DNA from 2 places in the Massilia sp. TWR1-2-2 genome. Region 2 is predicted to be linked to the other one. Evidence: predicted binding sites of a transcription regulator. Region 2 holds the regulator's gene; the other holds the start of a gene.
The links. The regulator sigma-54, encoded in region 2, starts transcription at its own class of promoters, with help from an activator protein. The targets are predictions, from matches to a motif close to TGGCANGNAANCTGCTTT.
Positions count from the first base shown of each region.

Region 1: ACP7DD_RS19455 (TldD/PmbA family protein) is a predicted target of sigma-54. The motif match lies at 1,343-1,360, and genes of this name have one in related genera.

Region 1 is NZ_JAFCWM010000022.1:53,401-56,946, forward strand. It holds gene ACP7DD_RS19445 (ABC transporter substrate-binding protein) at 1-298, opposite strand, end outside; gene ACP7DD_RS19450 (class I SAM-dependent methyltransferase) at 318-1,103, opposite strand; gene ACP7DD_RS19455 (TldD/PmbA family protein) at 1,516-3,153, shown strand; gene ACP7DD_RS19460 (TldD/PmbA family protein) at 3,156-3,546, shown strand, end outside.
Region 2 is NZ_JAFCWM010000015.1:74,092-77,637, reverse strand. It holds gene lptB (LPS export ABC transporter ATP-binding protein) at 1-655, shown strand, start outside; gene ACP7DD_RS15755 (RNA polymerase factor sigma-54) at 658-2,139, shown strand; gene hpf (ribosome hibernation-promoting factor, HPF/YfiA family) at 2,207-2,560, shown strand; gene ACP7DD_RS15745 (enoyl-CoA hydratase/isomerase family protein) at 2,679-3,546, shown strand, end outside.

The sequences.
Region 1 (3,546 bases), on a different contig from region 2:
TGTAGGCGTTCGGATTGACCGACATCAGGTCCGGCAGATTGCGCGCGACCAGCCTCGGCTCAATGTTTTTCTCCACCGAATTGCCCGACATGAACTCCAGGTCGACCTTGACGTCCGGGTTGAGGCGCGTGAATTCGGCGGCGACCTTCTGCATTTCCTGCGGCCAGTCGGGCGCCCAGATCAGCGCCGTGATGGTGGTCGGCGCCGCCGCCGGCGGCGCCTTGCCGCCGTCGCGCCCGCAGCCGGCGACCGCCAGCACGCACAGCAGCGCGCCGGCCAGCCAGGCGCCCGAAGTCATCTTCCCCACCGGCTGCCGCTTACGGCTTGACGAACTTGAGCGTCATGCGGTCGCTCTCGCCGATCGCCATGAACGCGGCGCGGTTCTCGTCCTTCATCGCCAGCACTGGCGGCAGCGACCAGACGCCTTTCGGGTGGTTGGCCGTGTCTTTCCGATTGGCGTTCACTTCCGATTTTCCGGCCAGCTTGAAGCCGGCTTTCTCGACCTGGGCGATGACCCATGCCTCGTGCACGTAGCCGCTCGACGCCTTGGCGTCCTGCGCCATCGACGCCGGCAGGCGGTGGTCGACCAGGCCGAACACGCCGCCCGGCTTCAGGGTGGCATGGACATTTTTGAGCAGCGCCTGCATCTGCTCGTCGCCCAGCGAAATCCAGTTGTGCAGGTTGCGGAACGTCAGCACCATGTCGACGCTGTTGGCCGGCGCGATCGCGTACGAAGTCGGCGGCTCGAACAGGCCGATGCGCACCTTGTCGTAGACGGCGGCGTTGGTGTTGAGCTTGTCCATGAACACCTTGCCGTAGCGTTTATCCGGCGGCGAGCCGGCGCCGATCAACACGCCCTTGTCGCGTAAATACGGCGCCAGGATTTCGGTGTACCAGCCACCCTGCGGCGACAGTTCCACCACCGTCATGGTCGGCGCGATCCCGAAGAAGCGCAGCGTCTCGTACGGATGGCGCGCCGCGTCCCGCGCGACGTTGGCCGGCGCCCGGTGGCTGCCCGCAATCGCCGCCTTCAGGGCATCGTCTGCCTGCGCTACGCCGCACACGCTCATTGCCAGCATCGCTGCCAGGATCATTCGTTTCATGGTGGTGTCTCCGTTGATGTTGTTCGGGAAGGCGGGAAGCTGAACAGCGGCCGCAGGCGGGATCATCTGTCAAGCCGCTGGCGCGGTCAAGCGCCGCGTTACCGCGCGCGCCATTTAGTCCAGAAACGCCTCCCGTACACCGCGTCCACCTGTCCGGCCGTCCGCCTGCGGACAGCCGCGGACAGCGCCGGACAGTGGGCCGGCACCGCGGCCGTCATCAAAATCAAGCACTTAGTGACTGGCATAAAGATTGCCTATTCAAAGTCTTTTGCAACTGTTAAGGTTGCCAAGGTTTTTTTTAACATTAGCAATAAAGATCGACCCGATTCAGGTTGTGCCGCAACAGCGTTGCCACCATCGACAGGTGACGCTCCTTCGTCAGTGCTTAGTGAGTACTTCTTCAGGAGATTCAATGGAACGTCGTGCCTTTCTCAATATCAGCGGCCTCGCCTTGGGCACCATGCTGGTGCCGGTGGTTGGACGCGCGGTCGCCGCCGAAGAGCTGCTGACCCCCCTCGCCGCGAAATTCAAGAAGACATTGGCCGACGTTGGCCTCAACGCCGCCACCCAGGCCGGCGCCAGCTACTGCGACGTGCGCATCGGCCGCTACCTGAACCAGTTCATCACCACGCGCGACCTGAACGTCGAAAGCGTCACCAATACCGAGTCGGCCGGCGTCGGCGTGCGCGTCATCTGCAACGGCGCCTACGGCTTTGCCGCCACCTCCGACATGTCGCCCGACGGCGTCGCCGGCGCCGCCCGCCAGGCCGTCGCCATCGCCAAGGCCAACGCCCGCCTGCAGTCCGAGCCGGTGCGCCTGGCGCCCGTCAAGGGCGTCGGCGAAGTGGCGTGGGCCACGCCGATCAAGAAGGACTGGCGCGCCGTGCCGATCAAGGAAAAAGCCGAGCTGCTGATCGCCGCCAACAAGGCCGGCATGGACGGCGGCGCCAGCTTCATGCAGTCCTTGATGTTCCAGGTGAACCAGCAGAAGTACTTCGCCTCCACCGACGGCTCCTACATCGACCAGGACGTACACCGCATGTGGATGCCGGTGTTCGCCACCGCGGTCGACAAGGCCACCAACAAGTTCCGCTCGCGCCAGGGCCTGTCCTCGCCCGTCGGCATGGGCTACGAATACCTCGACGCCCGTCCCGAGCACAAGGTCAAGGCCGCCGGCGGCGTCTGCACGCTGTACACCGATTCGTATGACCTGATCGAGGACGCGCGCGCCTGCGGGCGCCAGGCCAAGGAGAAGCTCACCGCCAAATCGGTCGCGCCGGGTAAATACGACCTGGTGCTCTCGCCCGAACACATGTGGCTCACCATCCACGAGTCGGTCGGCCACCCGACCGAACTCGATCGCGTGCTCGGCTACGAGGCCAACTACGCCGGCACCAGCTTCGCCACGCTCGACAAGTGGCAGTCGAAGAAATTCAAGTACGGCGCCGACCGCGTCAACATCGTCGCCGACAAGACCGTTCCCGGTTCGCTCGGCGCCGTCGGCTACGACGACGAGGGCGTCAAGTGCAAGAAGTGGGACATCATCAAGGACGGCATGCTGGTGAACTACCAGGCCACGCGCGACCAGGCCCACATCATCGGCGAGAAGGAATCGCACGGCTGCTCGTATGCCGATTCGTGGAGCAGCGTGCAGTTTCAGCGCATGCCGAACATCTCGCTTTCGGCGGGAACGAAGAAGCTCACGCCGGATCAAATGATCAAGGACGTCAAGAAGGGCATCTACATCGTCGGCGCCGGTTCCTTCTCGATCGACCAGCAGCGCTACAACTTCCAGTTCGGCGGCCAGCTGTTCTACGAAATCGTCAACGGCAAAATCGGCGCCCCGCTCGAAGACGTGGCTTACCAGTCCAACACCCAGGAGTTCTGGAATGCCTGCAGCGCGATATGCGACGAAAGCGACTGGCGCATGGGCGGCTCCTTCTTCGACGGCAAAGGACAGCCGTCGCAGTCGAGCACCGTGTCGCATGGCTCGTCGACCACGCGCTTTAACGGCATCAACGTCATCAACACCGCCCGCAAGATCGGCTGACCATGAAACTACTTAGCCTTGACGAGACCCGCCGTATCACCGACCGCGTGATGTCCTTCACCAAAGCCGACCAGTGCACCGTCACGCTGACCGGCAGCCGCACCGGTAACATCCGCTTCGCCCGCAACAACGTGTCGACCGCGGGACTGGTCGACAACGCCCAGCTGTCGGTGTCGGTCGCCTACGGCAAGCGCCAGGGCACCGCCATCATCAACGAGTTCGACGACAAGTCGCTCGAAAAAGTCGTGCGCCGGGCCGAAGACCTGGCCCGCCTGGCGCCGGAAAATCCCGAGTTCATGCCGGCGGTCGCCAAGCAGGCCTACAAGCCAAGCGCCACCTTCAGCGCCAGGACCGCGGCCATCGATCCCGACATGCGTGCCCAGGCCGCCGCCT
Region 2 (3,546 bases):
CGGCGAAGTGGTCGGACTGCTCGGACCCAACGGCGCCGGCAAGACTACCTCGTTCTACATGATCGTCGGCCTGGTGCCGTCGGACGCCGGCTCGATCGACATCAGCGGCGTCGACATCTCGAGCATGCCGATTCACCGCCGCGCCTCGCTCGGCCTGTCGTACCTGCCGCAGGAAGCGTCGGTGTTTCGCAAGCTGACGGTGGAAGACAATATCCGCGCGGTGCTCGAACTGCAGAAGGTCGATGGCAAGGCGCTGACCAAGGCGCAGATCAACCAGCGCCTCGACACGCTGCTGGCCGACCTGCAGATCGAGAAGCTGCGCGAGAACCAGGCGCTGTCGCTGTCGGGCGGCGAACGGCGCCGGGTCGAGATCGCGCGCGCGCTCGCCACCAATCCGCGCTTCGTGCTGCTCGACGAGCCGTTCGCCGGCGTCGACCCGATCGCGGTCATCGAGATCCAGCGCATCGTGCGCTTCCTCAAGGAGCGCGGCATCGGCGTGCTGATCACCGACCACAACGTGCGCGAGACGCTCGGCATCTGCGACCGCGCCTACATCATCAACCAGGGCGCGGTGCTTGCGTCGGGCCGCCCCGACGACATCATTGCAGACGAATCGGTGCGGCGCGTCTACCTCGGTGAACACTTCCGGATGTAGCGATGAAACAGTCACTCCAGCTACGGACCTCGCAACACCTGGCGCTCACGCCGCAACTGCAGCAGTCGATACGCCTGCTGCAGTTGTCCACGCTTGAACTGCACCAGGAACTCGAGCATCTGCTGTCGGACAATCCGCTGCTCGAGCGGCTCGACGACCCGCTGGACAACTCGGTGCGGCTGCTCGCCGACGGCGCCATCGGCTCGAGCGCCGCGCCCGGTGAAGCTGCGCCCGAGCCAGGCGCGCAGGATGCGCCGCCGGCCGATGCGCCAGCGGCGGAAGGCGAGGGCGGCGACGTCGACAGCGCGCCGGCCGAAAGCGGCGCCGACAGCGACGACTGGGGCGAGTCCGCCCGCAACAAGGCGCCCGACGACGAGGACTCGCGCCCGCAGCTCGAAGCGTCCGCGGTGACCCTGCGCGACCACCTGATGGAGCAGATGCGCCTGGCCGTGCTGGAAGTGCGCGACCGCGCGCTGGTCGAACTGATGGTCGACGCGCTCGACGACAACGGCTACCTGACCGAGTCGCTCGAAGAGATCTTCGAGCGCATGCCGCCCGAACTCGAACTCGATCTCGATGAACTGAAGACGGCGCTGTCGCTGCTGCAAAGTTTTGATCCGGTCGGCGTCGGCGCGCGCAACGCGTCCGAATGCCTGGCGCTGCAGATCCGCCGCATGCCGGGCGTACCGATGGTCACGCGGCGCATGGCGCTGAAGATTGTCACGGACCACCTGACGTGGTTTGCCCAGCGCGAATTCAACAAGCTGAAAAAATCGCTCGACTGCGACGACGAGGACCTGCGTGAGGCGCAGTGCGTGATTCGCCAGTGCAATCCTCACCCGGGCGCCGCGTTCGGTTCAGGTGCGTCAGACTACGTGGTGCCGGACGTCATCGTGCGCAAATCCAAGAGCGGCTGGACGGTGACATTGAACCACGACGTGATGCCGCGGCTGCGCGTCAACAGCATGTACGCCAACTTGCTCAAGCAGGGCAAGGGCGAAGGGCAGATGGGCGCGCAGTTGCAGGAAGCCAAGTGGTTGATCAAGAATATGCGCCAGCGCTTCGATACGATCCTGCGCGTGGCGCAAGCTATTGTTGAGCGCCAACGCAATTTCTTTTCCCACGGCGCAGTTGCCATGCGCCCCCTTGTGCTGCGTGAAATTGCTGATACACTGGGTTTACACGAGAGTACTATTTCTCGGGTCACAACTCAGAAATACATGCTGACACCGCATGGAATGTTTGAGTTGAAATATTTTTTTGGTAGCCACGTCGCCACTGAAGCAGGAGGAGAAGCATCCTCGACGGCGATACGGGCACTCATCGTGCAACTGACAGGAGCAGAAGACCCTAAAAACCCACTATCAGACAGTAAGATTGCAGACATGCTGGGGGAACAGGGAATGGTCATTGCGCGGCGCACAGTCGCCAAGTACCGCGAAGCGCTGAAGATCCCACCTGTAACTCTCAGGAAAAGTCTGTAAAGTTTTTACGATGTTCCTCTGCGCTTATGACGCATGAACAGGAAGCGACATCATCAAAGGAGTGTGTATGAATCTCACAATCAGTGGACATCATCTTGAAGTGACACCAGCCATCCGCGATTACGTACAAACCAAACTGGAGCGAGTGAAGCGACATTTCGATCAAGTCATCGACATTGCCGTGATCCTCACAGTTGACAATCTTACTGAAAAAGAAAAGCGGCAAAAAGCCGAAGTCAATCTGCGGTTGCCGGGCAAGACGGTCAATGTCGCCAGCATGTCGCACGACCTGTACGCGGCGATCGACACACTGATCGACAAGCTCGATCGCCAGGTCATGAAGTACAAATCCCAGCTGCAGGAACATGGCCACAAGGCCATCAAGCACCTGCCTGAGGAAGAGATCATCGCCGCTGCGTAAGCCGGCCGATCGAGCAAGCGAGGGCGCCTTCACGGCGCCCTTTTCAATTCGATTTCACCCTGCACGGATGAGGTGCTGGCGTGCGCTAGAATGCAGCTTTAACATCGACAAGCACACCATGACCGACTTCGTCAAAACCCATGTTGCCAACGGCACCGGCGTCATCACGCTCGACCGTCCCCGTTCGCTCAATTCGCTGTCGCTCGACATGGTGCGCGCGCTGACCGACGCGCTGCTGGCCTGGCGCGACGATCCGCAGGTCGACGCTGTCGTGCTTCGCAGCACCTCCGAAAAAGCCTTGTGCGCCGGCGGCGACATCCGTTTCTTCTACGACGTCGGCAGCGCGCCGACCACCGGCGGCAGCGCTTCGCTGGAAGACTTTTTCACCGAGGAATATCGCCTCAACCATTTGATCTATCACTACCCGAAACCGTACGTCGCGTTGATGGACGGCGTCGTCATGGGCGGCGGCCTCGGCATCGCTGAAGCGGGTCCGCGCGGCCTGCGCGTGGTTACCGACGGCACCAAGATGGCGATGCCCGAAGTAAACATCGGCTTGTTCCCGGATGTCGGCGGCAGCTATTTCCTGTCGCGCGCACCGGGCAGGCTGGGCTACTACCTTGGGCTGACCGGCTTGACCATCCGCGCCGCAGACGCGCTGTACGCGGGCCTGGCCGACACCTTCGTGCCGCAGGCGCAGATGCCGGCGCTGGCGCAGTTGATTGAATCGACGCCTGGCGCGCAGCTGCGCGAAGCGCTGGTCGCCTTCGCCGCGCCGTTCGCCGCCGGCGCCGCCATGCTGGAAACCGAGCGCACCACCATCGACCGCCACTTCGGCGCGCCAGGCGTGCAGGCGATCATGGATTCGCTGGCGTCCGACCCGGGCGAGTTTGCGCAAAAGACGCTGGCGGCGATGGGCAAGCGTTCGCCACTGCTGATGCGCGTCACGTTCGAGCTGTTGCGCCGCGGCGCGACGATGGAACTGG